DNA from 2 places in the Rossellomorea sp. y25 genome. Region 1 is predicted to be linked to the other one. Evidence: a T-box and tRNA genes for the amino acid it is inferred to sense, from the RefSeq annotation. Region 1 holds a T-box; the other holds one or more tRNA genes.
The links. The T-box of region 1 lies ahead of leuS (leucine--tRNA ligase). A T-box ahead of a tRNA ligase gene usually reads a tRNA of that ligase, here a tRNA-Leu.
Positions count from the first base shown of each region.

Region 2: it encodes a tRNA-Leu, which carries the amino acid that the T-box ahead of leuS (leucine--tRNA ligase) is inferred to sense. The anticodon was not compared.

Region 1 is NZ_CP145886.1:3,629,562-3,639,301, forward strand. It holds gene AAEM60_RS18280 (polysaccharide biosynthesis protein) at 1-470, opposite strand, end outside; gene AAEM60_RS18285 (NAD(P)/FAD-dependent oxidoreductase) at 672-1,934, shown strand; gene AAEM60_RS18290 (sporulation protein Cse60) at 1,982-2,164, opposite strand; gene dacB (D-alanyl-D-alanine carboxypeptidase/D-alanyl-D-alanine-endopeptidase) at 2,677-4,185, shown strand; gene AAEM60_RS18300 (rhodanese-like domain-containing protein) at 4,281-4,592, opposite strand; gene leuS (leucine--tRNA ligase) at 4,871-7,285, opposite strand; T-box leader at 7,378-7,599, opposite strand; gene AAEM60_RS18310 (hypothetical protein) at 7,722-7,934, opposite strand; gene AAEM60_RS18315 (3-hydroxybutyrate dehydrogenase) at 8,050-8,826, opposite strand; gene AAEM60_RS18320 (SLC13 family permease) at 8,842-9,740, opposite strand, start outside.
Region 2 is NZ_CP145886.1:103,096-112,835, forward strand. It holds rRNA gene AAEM60_RS00505 (23S ribosomal RNA) at 1-802, shown strand, start outside; rRNA gene rrf (5S ribosomal RNA) at 907-1,023, shown strand; tRNA gene AAEM60_RS00515 (tRNA-Val) at 1,036-1,111, shown strand; tRNA gene AAEM60_RS00520 (tRNA-Thr) at 1,135-1,210, shown strand; tRNA gene AAEM60_RS00525 (tRNA-Lys) at 1,244-1,319, shown strand; tRNA gene AAEM60_RS00530 (tRNA-Leu) at 1,355-1,439, shown strand; tRNA gene AAEM60_RS00535 (tRNA-Gly) at 1,449-1,523, shown strand; tRNA gene AAEM60_RS00540 (tRNA-Leu) at 1,533-1,621, shown strand; tRNA gene AAEM60_RS00545 (tRNA-Arg) at 1,652-1,728, shown strand; tRNA gene AAEM60_RS00550 (tRNA-Pro) at 1,736-1,812, shown strand; tRNA gene AAEM60_RS00555 (tRNA-Ala) at 1,821-1,896, shown strand; rRNA gene AAEM60_RS00560 (16S ribosomal RNA) at 2,057-3,608, shown strand; rRNA gene AAEM60_RS00565 (23S ribosomal RNA) at 3,811-6,745, shown strand; rRNA gene rrf (5S ribosomal RNA) at 6,850-6,966, shown strand; gene AAEM60_RS00575 (CtsR family transcriptional regulator) at 7,426-7,887, shown strand; gene AAEM60_RS00580 (UvrB/UvrC motif-containing protein) at 7,907-8,455, shown strand; gene AAEM60_RS00585 (protein arginine kinase) at 8,452-9,534, shown strand; gene clpC (ATP-dependent protease ATP-binding subunit ClpC) at 9,536-9,740, shown strand, end outside.

The sequences.
Region 1 (9,740 bases):
GATTGGTGCCCCTGGAAGAATCCCCGAATCAAGCTCATAAACGGAATGATGATCAGTGCAAAGCTTACTGCGCGTATGACCGTTGTCACCTGTGCAACGGAAATAACCTGCTCATCACTTTTAATCGTCATTTCAGCAAAAACCGGTGCAAATGCATACATAATGAGGAATGATACAATCCCCGTCAGCGTCATCAACACCAGGCCTGATTTAAATAACCTTCGCCCTACGGCATATTCCCCTATGGCATTATATTTTGAAACGAATTTTGATACGGCCAGCGGCACGCCTGCAGTCGCTACAGTCAGAAAGATGGTATACGGTACATACCCATATTGATAAAGGGATGCCCCCTCTTCATGACCTTTTAACAAATCATCAAACGGTATAACATAAAAAAGACCTAAAAACTTCGAAATAAAGGTCCCTAACGTTAAGATAAACGTTCCTCTTATTAATTTAGATGACATAGTATCCCTCTCTATATATCTTGTTGCTCGTTAAACAAACAAAATAAAATACATCTTGAAATTTACACACTATCAGTAGTTTACTACTGTACGAATCGAATGACAATTTTTTTCGAATGTTGTATTTAAAACCCATCCCATTTAAAATAAGGAGAAACTCTTTTGAGCGACGAACAAGCAAAACTAAAAGTTGGTGGAAAAATGGTAAAGAAATACGATGTCATAGTGATAGGTGGAGGACCGTCCGGTTTAATGGCCAGTATCGCTGCCGGTGAGAACGGAGCGAAAGTCCTTCTTGTTGATAAAGGAACGAAACTTGGAAGAAAGCTCGCGATTTCAGGTGGTGGTCGCTGCAACGTGACCAATCGACTTCCGATAGAAGAAATCATTAAGCATATTCCTGGAAATGGACGTTTTTTATACAGTGCATTTTCTGAGTTCAATAATGAAGATATCATCTCTTTCTTCGAAAAACTCGGGATTAAATTAAAAGAGGAAGATCACGGCAGGATGTTCCCGGTATCAAACAGGGCCCTGGACGTTGTGGAAGCCTTATTGACCCGCATGAAGGAATTAAAGGTGGATACCCGAACCAGCACAAGTGTGGAGGAAGTTTTATACGAAAACGGGGAAACGGTCGGCATCCTCTTGAAAGACGGGGAAACGCTTGCCGCAAATGCTGTCGTCATAGCGGTTGGAGGTAAGTCCGTCCCTCATACAGGATCAACTGGTGATGGGTATCCGTGGGCAACAAAAGCCGGGCATACGATTACCGACTTGTTCCCGACGGAGGTTCCCCTAACGTCGGATGAACCGTTTATTAAGAAGAAAGAGCTGCAAGGACTTTCATTGCGAAGTGTTGATTTGAGCGTATTGAATCCTAAGGGAAAGAAAATCATCACGCATAAAATGGATATGATTTTTACCCATTTAGGAATTTCCGGACCGGCTGTTCTTCGTTGCAGTCAATATGTGGTAAAGGCCATGAAAAAATGGAACCTGACCCATGTTTCTATGCAAATCGATTCCATGCCTGATCAAAATGAAGAGCAGCTCTTTCAATCCCTTCATAAGCAGGTAAAGGAAGAAGGAAAAAAAGCCGCAAAAAATATATTCAAAGGACTGGTCCCTGAGAGATATCTGTTATTCTTACTGGATCGCGCAGAGATTGATCACGACGAAAAAGGAGACCACATCTCCTCAGAAAAAATCCGTCATTTTACAAAGCTTCTAAAACAATTCACCTTCAATGTGAACGGAACATTATCCATTGATAAAGCCTTTGTAACGGGCGGAGGGGTTTCCATCAAAGAAATCGAACCGAAAACGATGGCTTCGAAAAAGATGAACGGCCTCTTCTTCTGCGGTGAAGTACTCGACATCCACGGATATACAGGCGGCTATAATATTACTTCTGCCCTTGTTACTGGACGGCTTGCCGGATTGAATGCAGCGAAGGTATGATGGTAAAAAAAGAAGGTTGATTCTCATATTCTGAGCAATCAACCTTTTTATTTTCTATATACAACCATGGCCGAAAAACAATAGATCTGGTCCTCTACTTCCTCCGACATCGCCGCTACGTGATATTTAATATCAACGATCTTTTTATCATCCATTTTACTGAGGAATTGGTTCATATCTTTCTCTAAATCTTTTTCATGCTCGTAGTCGAAGACCTTAACCTGGATCACGGAATCCCCTCCCGGATTGTTTTTGGTATTAGTATTGTCAGAATAGTTGGTATTCAAACTATTGAAGGGTTATTTCTTTTGGATTTAGTGGGGGGTTACGAATTGTGGGGGTTTTTTTGATTTCGCTGTTATATTGTCGATTTCGCTGATATATCTCGGATTTCGCTGATAAAATGAAAATTCCGCTGATATATCTTGTATTTCGCTGATAAAATACCCTACTTTCACCATTAATCGGGTTCAGGGATTCTAAAGATTGCTTAATCTCAACTGAAACACTTAATAGTGACTTGATTAGTATCAAATTTCTACCCTATTAACAAAAAAAGCCCCAAACTTCCTTCATTGTGACTTAGAAGAGTCCAACTATGAGAAAGGTTACATATTCTATCCCTTTTTAGCAGCGTATAATATGACAATATATTCATTTTTTGTATAAATACTGCAAATATATTATAATTTTCTCAATTTTCATTTAATATTAGTGCATTAGCCATTTAGGAGGGATTTAAATGAACCAGTTACAATTAACCAGGAACCGTTTACTAGCAATTTTATTTCTTTTCACCCTCATCTTGACCCCCTTTCACTCAACTGAGACTCCTACAAAAGTAAACGCATCAATTGATAATGCAGATCTAGAGCAGCAAATTCACGATATACTAGCAGATGAACGCTTAAATGGAGCTATTGGTTCGGTCAGTGTGCGTGATGCTGAAAGTGGTGAAATTATTCTTGATCGCTTAGGAGATATACGTTTGAAAACTGCCTCTAATATGAAGCTTCTTACTGCAGCTGCTGCTCTTCATACCCTTGGGCCTGATTACACATTTAAAACAGAAGTACTAACCGATGGAAAGATTGTGGGCAATGTCTTAAAAGGAAACCTATACCTAAAAGGAAAAGGTGACCCTACGCTTTTAAAAGAGGATTTTGACAAGATGGCGGCATTCTTAAAGTCCAATCATATCGAAACAATCCAGGGGAATATTATTGCAGACGACAGTTGGTATAACTCGGTCAGGCTTTCTGAAGATATGATCTGGAATGATGAATCGTATTATTACGGTGCTCAAATCTCAGCGCTAACAGCTTCACCTGATTCGGATTATGATGCTGGTACCGTCATCGTTGAAACTTCCCCTACACAAGCAGGGCAGCCAGCAGACATTAAACTTTCTCCTGAGACAAACTATCCGACCATCATCAACAAAACGAAAACCATCGAAAGCGGAACACGATCGATCAGCGTTTCTCGAGAACATGGGTCCAACAATATTGTGGTAGAAGGTTCTATACCGGTAAATAGTTCAACTGCCCGATCTTGGGTGACGCTTTGGGAACCTACTGGTTATGCACTGGATTTGTTCAAGAAATCACTTGTACAAGCAGGAGTCCATGTCAAACAACATCAGGGTGAATACGGAAAAACTCCAGCAGATGCTGAAGTACTGTTTACAAGAGAGTCCATGCCACTTTCTGAATTAATGGTTCCCTTCATGAAGCTAAGTAACAATACAATCGCTGAAACGTTGGTGAAAGAAATGGGACGGGTAGTTCATCATGATGGTAGTTGGGAAAAAGGACTTGAAGTGCTTGAAGACTACATTTCAATGCGTGGATTAAATACAGATACCATGCGAATTCGAGATGGCTCTGGTATATCCCATGTAACGAATATTCCGGCAAATGAGTTGTCACTGTTACTTTACACTGTTCAAAAAGAGGACTGGTACCCAGTTTATCTAAACTCTCTTCCAATTGCAGGTGCAAGCAATCGCCTGGAGGGAGGCACCTTGAGAAACCGTATGAAGGGAACCCTTGCTGAAGGCAATGTAAAAGCCAAAACAGGAACAATTACAGGAGCTACCTCACTTTCCGGCTTTGTGACTACTAAAGATGGAAAGGATCTTGTATTTTCCATTATATTAAATAACTTTATGGCTAGTAATCTAAGAGATATTGAAGATAAAATTGCTGTTGCATTGTCTGAATATGATACGAGTAAAAAACATGATTAAAATAGGTTAACTATTAAACAACCTAATATAATAAGCATTTGTTCAAAAAAGCACGTTCCCTTAAAAACAGGGAACGTGCTTCACATAAAAAACCATTATTTCTCTGCTGTCTCCCCAGCCCAGTTCATCATGCCGCCTTCCATGTTCACCACTTTATAGCCTTGTTCCTGCATGTAGTGAGCGACATTTCCACTGCGGTTCCCTGAACGGCAGATAAAGATGTACTCTTTGTCTTTATCAAATTGATCAAGTGACTCAGGAATTTCACCCATTTTGATATGCTTCGCTCCAGGAATCATTCCCTCTGCCACTTCTTCATCTTCACGAACATCCACGAGAAGCAGATCTTCACCATTTTTCAACTTCTTTTCTAACTCATCAGTTGTAATCGTTTTAATCGTTTCCATTGTCATCTTCCTTTCTTCATTCATTCACCATGATTATACCAAAGCCCGTCTCCCAAACAAAAATATCAGATCGAAACATGGGGACTAAAAAGAGGGACGGACCTCAACGGAATACTGATATAAAGCGATTTGCGCTTAAAACCCGGCCCATATAGTAGTCCGTCCTTCTAAATAGAAAGGAGGGACGGACCTTGGTGAAATACAGAATCCCCGATTGATAGCATTTCCTAACAATCAGATTCAGTTCAAGGTCCGTCCCTCATAAATATTCATAAATATTAGTTGGCTACGATGTTCACTAGTTTGCCAGGTACGGCAATGACTTTGCGGATGGTTTTGCCTTCGATTTGGCTTTTGATTTCATCGTTTTCCATGGCTGTTTTTTCAAGATCCTCTTTGTTCATATCGCGGGGGATCATGACTTTTGCTTTCACTTTTCCGTTCACTTGAAGGACGATTTCGACTTCGTTGTCCACTAGCTTCGACTCATCGAATGTCGGCCATGCTTCGTAGGAAATCGTTCCTTCGTGACCAAGCTTGCTCCAAAGTTCTTCTGTCATATGCGGAGCGATCGGAGAAAGAAGCTTGATGAATCCTTCTACGTAATCCTTCGGAAGAGTGTCCGCCTTGTAGGCATCATTGATGAATACCATCAGCTGGGAAATCCCTGTGTTGAAACGAAGACCCTCATAGTCTTCTGTCACTTTCTTAACGGTTTGGTTATACGTTTTATCAAGGTCACTGTTTGGTGCATCCGTCACTTTAGAGGATAGTGAGCCATCCTCCTCGACAAGCAGGCGCCATACACGGTCCAGGAAGCGGCGGGCTCCGTCAAGGCCGTTTGTGCTCCAGGCAATGGATGCTTCCAGTGGTCCCATGAACATTTCATATAGACGAAGGGTATCGGCACCGTGAGATTCCACCACCTCATCCGGATTCACGACATTCCCTTTTGATTTACTCATTTTTTCATTGTTTTCCCCGAGGATCATTCCTTGGTTGAATAGCTTCTGGAATGGCTCTTTCGTTGGTACTACACCGATATCATAAAGGAACTTATGCCAGAAACGTGCATACAGCAAGTGAAGGACCGCATGCTCGGCTCCTCCGATATAGGTATCGACCGGAAGCCACTCCTGCATTTTCTTCGCATCGGCAAGGGCTTCTTCGTTATGTGGATCGATATAACGAATGTAGTACCAGCAGCTGCCTGCCCATTGTGGCATCGTGTTTGTTTCACGACGGCCTTTTTTGCCTGTTTCAGGATCCTCGACGTTCACCCATTCACTGATGTTCGCAAGTGGAGATTCACCTGTTCCGGACGGTTTGATTTCCGTCGTCTTCGGTAGGACAAGAGGAAGCTCACTCTCCGGAACCGTCGTTGTCGTACCGTCTTCCCAATGGATGACAGGAATCGGCTCGCCCCAATAACGCTGACGGCTGAACAACCAGTCCCGAAGGCGGTATGTCACTTTCTTCGTTCCGATATTTTTCTCTTCTAACCAAGAAATCGCTTTGGTAATCGCTTCTTCCTTCCCAAGTCCATCAAGGAAACCGGAATTCACATGATCACCGTCACCTGTATACGCTTCTTTCTCAATGTTTCCTCCAGCGACGACTTCCACGATTGGAAGATCGAACTCTTTCGCAAACTCATAATCCCGTTCGTCATGGGCAGGAACCGCCATAATCGCACCGGAACCGTAGCTCATGAGAACATAATCAGCGATCCAGATCGGCATTTTCTCGCCGTTCGCCGGATTGATGGCATAAGCCCCGGTGAAGACACCTGTTTTTTCTTTTGCCAAATCTGTACGTTCAAGATCACTTTTCGACTTGATCTTGTCGATATACTCATTCACTTTCGAGCGTTGTTCGTCCGTTGTGATTTCTGCTACAAACGGATGCTCAGGTGCCAGAACCGCATATGTCGCACCGAAGATCGTATCCGGACGCGTCGTGAAGACATCGAATGATTTGTCATGACCATCGATGGTAAAGTTCACTTCTGCTCCTTCTGAGCGACCGATCCAGTTACGCTGCATGTCTTTGATGCTTTCCGGCCAATCAACCTCTTCAAGGTCTTCCACAAGGCGATCGGCATAAGCCGTGATCTTCAGCATCCACTGTTTCATCGGACGGCGTTCTACTGGATGACCACCGCGTTCACTTTTCCCGTCGATGACCTCTTCATTGGCAAGCACGGTTCCAAGTGCAGGACACCAGTTGACGGCAACCTCATCCACATAGGCCAAGCCTTTTTCATAAAGCTTCGTGAAGATCCATTGCGTCCACTTGTAGTAGCCGGGATCTGTCGTATTGACTTCACGGTCCCAGTCATATGAGAAACCAAGTGACTTGATTTGCCGACGGAACGTATCGATATTTTTTTGAGTGAATTCTGCCGGGTCATTGCCTGTATCAAGGGCATATTGCTCAGCCGGTAAACCGAATGCATCCCATCCCATCGGATGAAGGACGTTATACCCTTGCATGCGCTTCATGCGGGAAAGGATGTCTGTCGCCGTAAACCCTTCCGGATGTCCTACGTGAAGACCGGCGCCTGATGGATACGGGAACATATCCAGCGCGTAGAAATTGGATTTTCCTTCGTCTTCAGTCGCCTTGAACGTTTTGTTTTCTTCCCAATACTGCTGCCATTTTGTCTCAACACTTCTATGATTAAAACTCATATTGAGATCCTCCTTTAATTGTCATTCGAAAGGTCGTAAGGGTACTTCCCTTCTTTTTGAAAAAAATAAAAAAACCCTCATCCCAAATAAATATTTGGGACGAGAGTTTGTATTAACATTCTCCCGCGGTACCACCCACATTAGTGTACGCGCACTCAGCTTCATTCATCCTTAACGCGGAAAACGGCAAGTCTTACTATGGTTCACACTTGCAACTCAGCAGGCGAGTTCATGATGCTTCTGGTTGACTTTCACCACCCGTCAACTCTCTACGACAGAAGACCGTCATTACTACTCCTGATCAACGTTTCGATATAGGTAAACAATATATGTATTCACTATTTTAGTGAAAAATATACAGAAGCGCAAGCCTATTGTTGAATAATGGATGAGATTATTGCCATTTTATTAAATAATATGGGATTACAGGTGACGCTCACGAGTAAATTTGGTCCTCTTTGATGAAAATCAGGCCGTTTCCGAGAAGAATCAAGTAGCTTCTGAAAGATCCGACCGATTTGATGAAGAATCCAGCCGCTATCAAGAAAAATCCAGCCGTTTTGACGAAGAATCCAGCCGAAACCGAAGATAATCCGGCCGTTTTGACCAAGAATCCAGCCGAAATCGAAGATAATCCAGCCGTTTTCATCAAAAATCCATCCGATTTACGTTTTTTTCCAATTCTAACTCACCAGAATCGCCGTCACATCAACCTCACCCAATAAAGAAACGACCTCCTAAAAGGTCGTTTCTCTTTCACCAAGCTATTGGATCGTATACCCTCCGTCCAAGACGACTGCCTGACCGGTAATTCCCTTTGCTGCATCACTGCATAGGAACATGGTATAGTCTGCAATTTCTTTGACATCGAGTAATCTTCTCTGCGGTACGAGAGGATAGATGACTTCTTCTATCACTCTTTCAAAGGGGATATTGCGCGTTTTGGCAAGGTCCCCCAGCTGATTGCGAACCAGCGGAGTGTCCACGTATCCGGGACAAACCGCATTGACGGTGATTCCATGTTGTGCCGCTTCCAAAGCCGCTACCTTCGTCAGGCCGATGACTCCGTGTTTGGCAGAATTATAGGCTGCTTTTCCGGAAAAACCGACTAATCCATTAATGGACGCCATGTTGATGATCCGTCCCTCCCCCTGCTCCTTCATGTGAGGCAGGGCATGCTTGATCGCGATAAATGGTGCGGTCAGCATGACTTTTATGAGAAGTTCGAATTTTTCAGTCGGGAACTCTTCAATATGGGATACATGTTGAAGGCCTGCATTATTGATTAATACATCCAGCTTGCCGTAGTGATCCACGGTTTTAGCGATTGCCCCTTTTAATTCGGATTCCGATGTCACGTCACAGCGTAATCCGAGTACTTCATATCCTTCTCTCTTAAGGGTATCTGAGGCTTTTTGAACGGCATCTTCCTGCAGATCCGTCAGTACGACCTTTGCTCCATTAGCAGCGAATTCTTTTCCGATTTCGAAACCGATCCCTTGCGCTGCCCCTGTTATGAAAACAACTTTATTTTCAACCATGATGATACTCCTTTCTTAGATCCCTACGCCAAATGAGAATAAAAGAATCGCTAAAGCTAAACCGATCAGTGGGACAATGACCGTAACTGCACCAACCGCCCCATACGCTTCTCCATGTGATTCATTACAGATTGAGCGGATCGTCGTTACGACATATCCATTGTGCGGCAATGAATCCAGTGCTCCTGAAGATATCGCCACTACCCGGTGAAGGGCTTCAGGATTCACACCCATATCAACATAGTGAGGTGCGAGGATCGGCAATGCGATCGCTTGACCACCGGAAGCCGAACCAGTCATCCCTGCTATTACACTGACGGCGATTGCTCCACCGATCAATGGAGATCCAGGAATATTCGTCATGACCTCTACCGCGGTACTGAAGGCCGGAACAGCTTTGGCCACTCCTCCGAATCCAACAACAGCCGCTGTGTTACCGATGGCGATCAATGCTCCAACCGTACCCTCGGAAACAGCACCCCAGAAGCCTTTGAAATATTTGCGATTTAACACGTAAGCAGAAATCACACCACCTAACAGGGCAATGATAAGTGCTGATTGTTTTAAAGAATCGTGGAAAGTGAAAGCCAGAATAAGGACGACTAATAATGGAACCAACCCCATGAACGGGTTAGGCAGGGGTCTTCCTTCATCAATGACCGGATCTTCTTCACGTGAATGGAACTTCTCTCCTTTATTGACTGCTTTGGTGATCATACGCTTTAACCACCAGTAGCCAAAGACAGCCATAAACACGGCAACGATCAAGCTGACCTCCCAGCCTGCATATGGTGTCGTACCAAGATATTCAATCGGAATCCAGTTTTGGATCTCCGGTGAACCTGCAGATGTCATCGTGAACGTGACCGATCCAAATGCTAATGCCGCAGGAATGAAACGGCGTGGCAGGTCAG
Region 2 (9,740 bases), 1.1 Mb from region 1:
TTGGTACAGCTTGTACAGGATAGGTAGGAGCCTTGGAAGCCGGAGCGCCAGCTTCGGTGGAGGCATCGGTGGGATACTACCCTGGCTGTATTGAAATTCTAACCCGCGCCCCTTATCGGGGTGGGAGACAGTGTCAGGTGGGCAGTTTGACTGGGGCGGTCGCCTCCTAAAGAGTAACGGAGGCGCCCAAAGGTTCCCTCAGAATGGTTGGAAATCATTCGCAGAGTGTAAAGGCACAAGGGAGCTTGACTGCGAGACCTACAAGTCGAGCAGGGACGAAAGTCGGGCTTAGTGATCCGGTGGTTCCGCATGGAAGGGCCATCGCTCAACGGATAAAAGCTACCCCGGGGATAACAGGCTTATCTCCCCCAAGAGTCCACATCGACGGGGAGGTTTGGCACCTCGATGTCGGCTCATCGCATCCTGGGGCTGTAGTCGGTCCCAAGGGTTGGGCTGTTCGCCCATTAAAGCGGTACGCGAGCTGGGTTCAGAACGTCGTGAGACAGTTCGGTCCCTATCCGTCGTGGGCGCAGGAAATTTGAGAGGAGCTGTCCTTAGTACGAGAGGACCGGGATGGACGCACCGCTGGTGTACCAGTTGTCTTGCCAAAGGCATCGCTGGGTAGCTATGTGCGGAAGGGATAAGTGCTGAAAGCATCTAAGCATGAAGCCCCCCTCGAGATGAGATTTCCCATCACGTATGTGAGTAAGATCCCTAGAAGATGACTAGGTAGATAGGTCAGAGATGGAAGCATGGCGACATGTGGAGTTGACTGATACTAATCGATCGAGGACTTAACCACAAAGAGTCATTTTTTAAATGAACAACAATTGGTCGGTATTCGGCTTTCTTGACATCAATTCTTTATCTAGTTTTGAAGGAACAATCCTTCAATTGAATAATTCGTCTGGTGACAATGGCGAAGAGGTCACACCCGTTCCCATGCCGAACACGGAAGTTAAGCTCTTCAGCGCCGATGGTAGTTGGGGGATCTCCCCCTGTGAGAGTAGGACGTCGCCAGGCGATATATATTTCGGAGGATTAGCTCAGCTGGGAGAGCATCTGCCTTACAAGCAGAGGGTCGGCGGTTCGATCCCGTCATCCTCCACCATTTTTTTATGAATAATTCAATATGCCGGTGTAGCTCAACTGGTAGAGCAACTGACTTGTAATCAGTAGGTTGGGGGTTCAAGTCCTCTTGCCGGCACCATTGGTTTTTTTATTTTGTCTCATTATATTTTGGGAGCCATTAGCTCAGTTGGTAGAGCATCTGACTTTTAATCAGAGGGTCGAAGGTTCGAGTCCTTCATGGCTCACCATTGATTTTTGCATTAGCAAAATATCAATCATACATGCGGGTGTGGCGGAATTGGCAGACGCACCAGACTTAGGATCTGGCGCCGCAAGGCGTGGGGGTTCAAGTCCCTTCACCCGCACCATTATATTTCGCGGAAGTAGTTCAGTGGTAGAACACCACCTTGCCAAGGTGGGGGTCGCGGGTTCGAATCCCGTCTTCCGCTCCAGAAAATTTTGCCGGGGTGGCGGAACTGGCAGACGCACAGGACTTAAAATCCTGCGGTAGGTGACTACCGTACCGGTTCGATTCCGGTCCTCGGCACCATTGATTTTTCGGAAGAAAACAACATATTTAGCGCCCGTAGCTCAATTGGATAGAGCGTTTGACTACGGATCAAAAGGTTAGGGGTTCGACTCCTCTCGGGCGCGCCATATAGATCGGGAAGTAGCTCAGCTTGGTAGAGCACTTGGTTTGGGACCAAGGGGTCGCAGGTTCGAATCCTGTCTTCCCGACCACCTTATTTGGGGCCTTAGCTCAGCTGGGAGAGCGCCTGCTTTGCACGCAGGAGGTCAGCGGTTCGATCCCGCTAGGCTCCACCAAAATTTTTAAAAAAATCATTGACACTGATTGGGTGGAAATGATATGATTATCAAGTCGCTTCAAACAGAAGCACTTACACATTGAACCTTGAAAACTGAACAAAACAAGACAATACGTCAACGTTAATTCTAGATTTATTTTTAAGAGCTATTCAAACTTTTATCGGAGAGTTTGATCCTGGCTCAGGACGAACGCTGGCGGCGTGCCTAATACATGCAAGTCGAGCGGATTGATGGGAGCTTGCTCCCATCAGTCAGCGGCGGACGGGTGAGTAACACGTGGGTAACCTGCCTGTAAGACTGGGATAACTCCGGGAAACCGGGGCTAATACCGGATAACTCATTTCCTCGCATGAGGAAAGGTTGAAAGATGGCTTCTTGCTATCACTTACAGATGGACCCGCGGCGCATTAGCTAGTTGGTGAGGTAACGGCTCACCAAGGCGACGATGCGTAGCCGACCTGAGAGGGTGATCGGCCACACTGGGACTGAGACACGGCCCAGACTCCTACGGGAGGCAGCAGTAGGGAATCTTCCGCAATGGACGAAAGTCTGACGGAGCAACGCCGCGTGAGTGATGAAGGTTTTCGGATCGTAAAACTCTGTTGTTAGGGAAGAACAAGTACCGTTCGAATAGGGCGGTACCTTGACGGTACCTAACCAGAAAGCCACGGCTAACTACGTGCCAGCAGCCGCGGTAATACGTAGGTGGCAAGCGTTGTCCGGAATTATTGGGCGTAAAGCGCGCGCAGGTGGTTTCTTAAGTCTGATGTGAAAGCCCACGGCTCAACCGTGGAGGGTCATTGGAAACTGGGGAACTTGAGTGCAGAAGAGGAAAGTGGAATTCCAAGTGTAGCGGTGAAATGCGTAGATATTTGGAGGAACACCAGTGGCGAAGGCGACTTTCTGGTCTGTAACTGACACTGAGGCGCGAAAGCGTGGGGAGCAAACAGGATTAGATACCCTGGTAGTCCACGCCGTAAACGATGAGTGCTAAGTGTTAGGGGGTTTCCGCCCCTTAGTGCTGCAGCTAACGCATTAAGCACTCCGCCTGGGGAGTACGGTCGCAAGACTGAAACTCAAAGGAATTGACGGGGGCCCGCACAAGCGGTGGAGCATGTGGTTTAATTCGAAGCAACGCGAAGAACCTTACCAGGTCTTGACATCCTCTGACAACCCTAGAGATAGGGCTTTCCCCTTCGGGGGACAGAGTGACAGGTGGTGCATGGTTGTCGTCAGCTCGTGTCGTGAGATGTTGGGTTAAGTCCCGCAACGAGCGCAACCCTTGATCTTAGTTGCCAGCATTCAGTTGGGCACTCTAAGATGACTGCCGGTGACAAACCGGAGGAAGGTGGGGATGACGTCAAATCATCATGCCCCTTATGACCTGGGCTACACACGTGCTACAATGGACGGTACAAAGGGCAGCAAGACCGCGAGGTTTAGCCAATCCCATAAAACCGTTCTCAGTTCGGATTGTAGGCTGCAACTCGCCTACATGAAGCTGGAATCGCTAGTAATCGCGGATCAGCATGCCGCGGTGAATACGTTCCCGGGCCTTGTACACACCGCCCGTCACACCACGAGAGTTTGTAACACCCGAAGTCGGTGAGGTAACCTTTTGGAGCCAGCCGCCTAAGGTGGGACAGATGATTGGGGTGAAGTCGTAACAAGGTAGCCGTATCGGAAGGTGCGGCTGGATCACCTCCTTTCTAAGGAAGATTTAACTAAAACGTTTGACACGTCGAAGTTTTGTTCAGTTTTGATGGTTTAATTACCGTCAAAACATTTTTTATCTCTTACGAGATAGAAGTTGTGTTTGTTCTTTGAAAACTAGATAAAGATATAATTGATAGTCAAGAAATTACCGAGTATCGCCATTTTAGGTTTTAAACCTGATGTAACAACCAATTCGGTTAAGTTATGAAGGGCGCACGGTGGATGCCTTGGCACTAGGAGCCGACGAAGGACGGGACTAACACCGATATGCTTTGGGGAGCTGTAAGTGAGCTTTGATCCAGAGATTTCCGAATGGGGGAACCCATTGTTCGTAATGGAACAATATCCTTACTTGAATACATAGAGTATGGAAGGCAGACCCAGGGAACTGAAACATCTAAGTACCTGGAGGAAGAGAAAGCAATTGCGATTCCCTGAGTAGCGGCGAGCGAAACGGGATGTAGCCCAAACCAAGAGGCTTGCCTCTTGGGGTTGTAGGACACTCTATACGGAGTTACAAAGGAATGAAGTAGACGAAGAAGTCTGGAAAGGCTCGTCAAAGAAGGTAACAACCCTGTAGTTGAAACTTCATTCCCTCTTGAGTGGATCCTGAGTACGGCGGGACACGTGAAATCCCGTCGGAAGCTGGGAGGACCATCTCCCAAGGCTAAATACTCCCTAGTGACCGATAGTGAACCAGTACCGTGAGGGAAAGGTGAAAAGCACCCCGGAAGGGGAGTGAAATAGAACCTGAAACCGTGTGCCTACAAGTAGTCAGAGCCCGTTAACGGGTGATGGCGTGCCTTTTGTAGAATGAACCGGCGAGTTACGATCCCATGCAAGGTTAAGTCGATGAGACGGAGCCGCAGCGAAAGCGAGTCTGAATAGGGCGAATGAGTATGTGGTCGTAGACCCGAAACCAGGTGATCTACCCATGTCCAGGATGAAGTTCAGGTAACACTGAATGGAGGTCCGAACCCACGCACGTTGAAAAGTGCGGGGATGAGGTGTGGGTAGCGGAGAAATTCCAATCGAACTTGGAGATAGCTGGTTCTCTCCGAAATAGCTTTAGGGCTAGCCTCATGTGTAAGAGTCTTGGAGGTAGAGCACTGTTTGGACTAGGGGCCCTCATCGGGTTACCGAATTCAGACAAACTCCGAATGCCAAAGACTTATCCATGGGAGTCAGACTGCGAGTGATAAGATCCGTAGTCGAAAGGGAAACAGCCCAGACCACCAGCTAAGGTCCCAAAGTATACGTTAAGTGGAAAAGGATGTGGAGTTGCTTAGACAACCAGGATGTTGGCTTAGAAGCAGCCACCATTTAAAGAGTGCGTAATAGCTCACTGGTCGAGTGACTCTGCGCCGAAAATGTACCGGGGCTAAACGTATCACCGAAGCTGTGGATTGACACCTCTAGGTGTCAGTGGTAGGAGAGCGTTCTAAGGACTGCGAAGCTAGACCGTAAGGACTGGTGGAGTGCTTAGAAGTGAGAATGCCGGTATGAGTAGCGAAAGATGGGTGAGAATCCCATCCACCGAATGCCTAAGGTTTCCTGAGGAAGGCTCGTCCGCTCAGGGTTAGTCGGGACCTAAGTCGAGGCCGATAGGCGTAGACGATGGACAACAGGTTGATATTCCTGTACCACCTCTTTTCCGTTTGAGCAATGGGGGGACGCAGGAGGATAGGGTAAGCGCACTGCTGGATATGTGCGTCTAAGCAGTTAGGCTGATGATGAGGCAAATCCCATCATCGTGAAGGCTGAGCTGTGATAGCGAGCGAATTATAGTAGCGAAGTTCCTGATTCCACACTGCCAAGAAAAGCCTCTAGCGAGGAAAAAGGTGCCCGTACCGCAAACCGACACAGGTAGGCGAGGAGAGAATCCTAAGGTGAGCGAGAGAACTCTCGTTAAGGAACTCGGCAAAATGACCCCGTAACTTCGGGAGAAGGGGTGCTCTGGTAGGGTGCAAGCCCGAGAGAGCCGCAGTGAATAGGCCCAGGCGACTGTTTAGCAAAAACACAGGTCTCTGCGAAGCCGTAAGGCGAAGTATAGGGGCTGACGCCTGCCCGGTGCTGGAAGGTTAAGAGGAGTGCTTAGCGCAAGCGAAGGTGCGAATCGAAGCCCCAGTAAACGGCGGCCGTAACTATAACGGTCCTAAGGTAGCGAAATTCCTTGTCGGGTAAGTTCCGACCCGCACGAAAGGCGTAACGATCTGGGCACTGTCTCAACGAGAGACTCGGTGAAATTATAGTACCTGTGAAGATGCAGGTTACCCGCGACAGGACGGAAAGACCCCGTGGAGCTTTACTGTAGCCTGATATTGAATTTTGGTACAGCTTGTACAGGATAGGTAGGAGCCTTGGAAGCCGGAGCGCCAGCTTCGGTGGAGGCATCGGTGGGATACTACCCTGGCTGTATTGAAATTCTAACCCGCGCCCCTTATCGGGGTGGGAGACAGTGTCAGGTGGGCAGTTTGACTGGGGCGGTCGCCTCCTAAAGAGTAACGGAGGCGCCCAAAGGTTCCCTCAGAATGGTTGGAAATCATTCGCAGAGTGTAAAGGCACAAGGGAGCTTGACTGCGAGACCTACAAGTCGAGCAGGGACGAAAGTCGGGCTTAGTGATCCGGTGGTTCCGCATGGAAGGGCCATCGCTCAACGGATAAAAGCTACCCCGGGGATAACAGGCTTATCTCCCCCAAGAGTCCACATCGACGGGGAGGTTTGGCACCTCGATGTCGGCTCATCGCATCCTGGGGCTGTAGTCGGTCCCAAGGGTTGGGCTGTTCGCCCATTAAAGCGGTACGCGAGCTGGGTTCAGAACGTCGTGAGACAGTTCGGTCCCTATCCGTCGTGGGCGCAGGAAATTTGAGAGGAGCTGTCCTTAGTACGAGAGGACCGGGATGGACGCACCGCTGGTGTACCAGTTGTCTTGCCAAAGGCATCGCTGGGTAGCTATGTGCGGAAGGGATAAGTGCTGAAAGCATCTAAGCATGAAGCCCCCCTCGAGATGAGATTTCCCATCACGTATGTGAGTAAGATCCCTAGAAGATGACTAGGTAGATAGGTCAGAGATGGAAGCATGGCGACATGTGGAGTTGACTGATACTAATCGATCGAGGACTTAACCACAAAGAGTCATTTTTTAAATGAACAACAATTGGTCGGTATTCGGCTTTCTTGACATCAATTCTTTATCTAGTTTTGAAGGAACAATCCTTCAATTGAATAATTCGTCTGGTGACAATGGCGAAGAGGTCACACCCGTTCCCATGCCGAACACGGAAGTTAAGCTCTTCAGCGCCGATGGTAGTTGGGGGATCTCCCCCTGTGAGAGTAGGACGTCGCCAGGCAAATATGAAAAAGAGTAGCTCTTAGGAGCTGCTTTTTTTGTCGTTTGAATTTTTGAGATTGTGGATTGAACATCACTCCTCTATACAGCTGAAAAGATAAACTAATTCCCAATAAATCCAACTTTTTAGTGTAAGTAATCCATCCAAATTACTAACTTTCACTCTTCCTCAATCACACCAATAGACCATTCACCATTCCATCACATCACAGGTCGACCATCCTTCCACCCCTCTCCAAAAATCAACTCCCGACCCTTATCACTGCCCTCCCCGTATAAAAAAACACTCCCTCTCAATGCCCCATTTCCTAAAATCTATCCAACAAACTCACATTTTCACGTTTAAAACCTTCCTAAAACAGGAAAACTTCTAAGGTCAAACTTCATAATTGCAAAGTTTAAAACACGGTTGTATAATTATAGTCAAATATAGTCAAAGTCAAAATGAGGAGGAGGTTTGATGAGGAACATATCCGACATCATTGAACGTTATTTAAAGAATGTTTTAGAACTGAGTGAAAGTGAGATAGTCGAGATTAAAAGAAGCGAGATCGCTGATAAGTTTCAATGTGTTCCTTCTCAAATTAATTATGTGATCAATACCCGGTTCACGATAGAAAGAGGGTATGTAGTAGAGAGTAAACGAGGTGGCGGGGGCTATATCAGAATTATGAAAGTAAAGGCCCACGATCAAGTTCATCTAATTGACCAGCTGGTAGCACTCATTACTCAGACGATCAGCCAGAATACGGCAGCTGATATTGTGTTTCGATTAGTAGAAGAGGATATTATCTCTGAACGGGAAGCAAAGATCATGCTGAGCGTAATGGACCGTTCGGTGATCATGGTCGATTTACCTGAACGGGACGTATTGAGGGGAAGAATGCTCAGGGCCATGCTGGATACATTGAAGTACGAGTAAGTTTTGAGAGGTGAGTAGGATGATTTGTCAAGAGTGTAATGAAAGACCTGCAACCCTTCATTTTACCAAGGTGATAAATGGGGAAAAGACAGAGGTTCATTTATGCGAGCAATGCGCTCAGGATAAGGGTGAAATGTTTATGTTTGATTCTTCTTCCGGCTTCTCAGTGAACAATCTATTGGCAGGTCTTCTTAATATAGCCCCTGCATTTAAGCAGGCAAAGGAAGCGGAAATACCCAAGACAGAGGTTTTACAGTGTGAAAAGTGTAAAATGACCTTGCAGCAATTCATTAATGTGGGAAGATTTGGGTGTGCTCATTGTTATGAGACGTTCAAAGATGAGCTGACTCCTCTATTAAAACGTGTTCATAGTGGAAATGTGGAGCATCACGGGAAGGTTCCGGAACGCATGGGCGGGGCCATTCATGTGAAGAAAAAAATTCAGCAGTTGAAGTCAGAACTGCAAACGATGATTGCGGATGAAGAGTTTGAAAAAGCAGCAGAGATACGAGACGAAATTCGCTCCCTGGAGAAAGATGTTAAAAAAGAGGGAGGAGATAAAGGATGAGTCTAGAGAGATTTTTACAAAATGCTGTTAGTTCTTGGATGAATGAAGAGGGACCGAATTCGGATATTGTTCTCAGCTCACGGGTTCGCCTCGCGAGGAACCTGACAGACTTTCGATTCTCTACTCTTTATTCTTCTGAGGAAGCAAAAGAAATTGTGGATCGCGTGAAGGATAAGCTCTCTTTATACCCGAAGAAATTAGGTGAATTAGAATTTTTACCTACAAGTGAGATTCAGCCACTCCAAAAGAGGGTATTGATGGAGAAACACCTTATTAGCCCTAACTTGGCAGAGGACACGAACTATGGGGCTGTCCTTTTATCCAGTGAAGAAGATATTAGCATAATGGTAAACGAAGAGGATCATATTCGAATACAGTGTTTATATCCAGGTTTACAATTGAAGGAAGCTTTACAGAGAGCGAATCAGATTGATGATTGGTTTGAAAGCGAATTTGATTTTGCTTTTGATGAGAAACATGGATATTTAACGACTTGTCCTACCAATGTAGGAACGGGGCTTAGAGCTTCTGTCATGATGCACTTGCCTGGTCTGGTCCTGACCCAGCAGTTAAATCGTATCATTCCTGCCATTAACCAATTAGGTCTGGTGGTAAGAGGGATTTATGGAGAAGGCAGCGAGGCGTTGGGAAACATCTTCCAGATTTCGAATCAGACGACACTCGGTAAGTCAGAGGAAGATATTGTGGAAGATTTGTTAAGTGTTGTGAAACAGATCATCGATAAAGAACAATCGGCAAGGGACGCATTAGTTAAAACGTCTAACATACAATTAGAAGATAGGATCTTTCGTTCACTTGGTGTGTTGGAGCACAGTCGAATTATTGAGTCCAAGGAAGCAGCTAAGTGTTTATCGGATGTCAGGCTTGGGATTGATTTAGGATACATCAAAGTCATATCTAAGAATATATTGAATGAACTAATGATTTTAACCCAACCGGGATTTTTACAACAATATTCTGGAGGTCCATTGAGACCAAATGAAAGAGATATAAGAAGGTCTTCTTTGATTCGAGAGCGAATTAAGTTAGATAAGGATACATGTGAGGAGGAAAAATAATATGATGTTTGGTCGATTTACAGAAAGAGCACAAAAGGTATTAGCGTTAGCTCAAGAAGAAGCGATTCGTTTGGCGCACAGTAATATTGGTACTGAACATATTTTATTGGGACTTGTCCGCGAGGGTGAAGGAATTGCCGCTAAAGCACTTACGGCGTTGGGACTGAGCCCTGAAAAGATTCAGAAAGAAGTGGAGGGGTTGATCG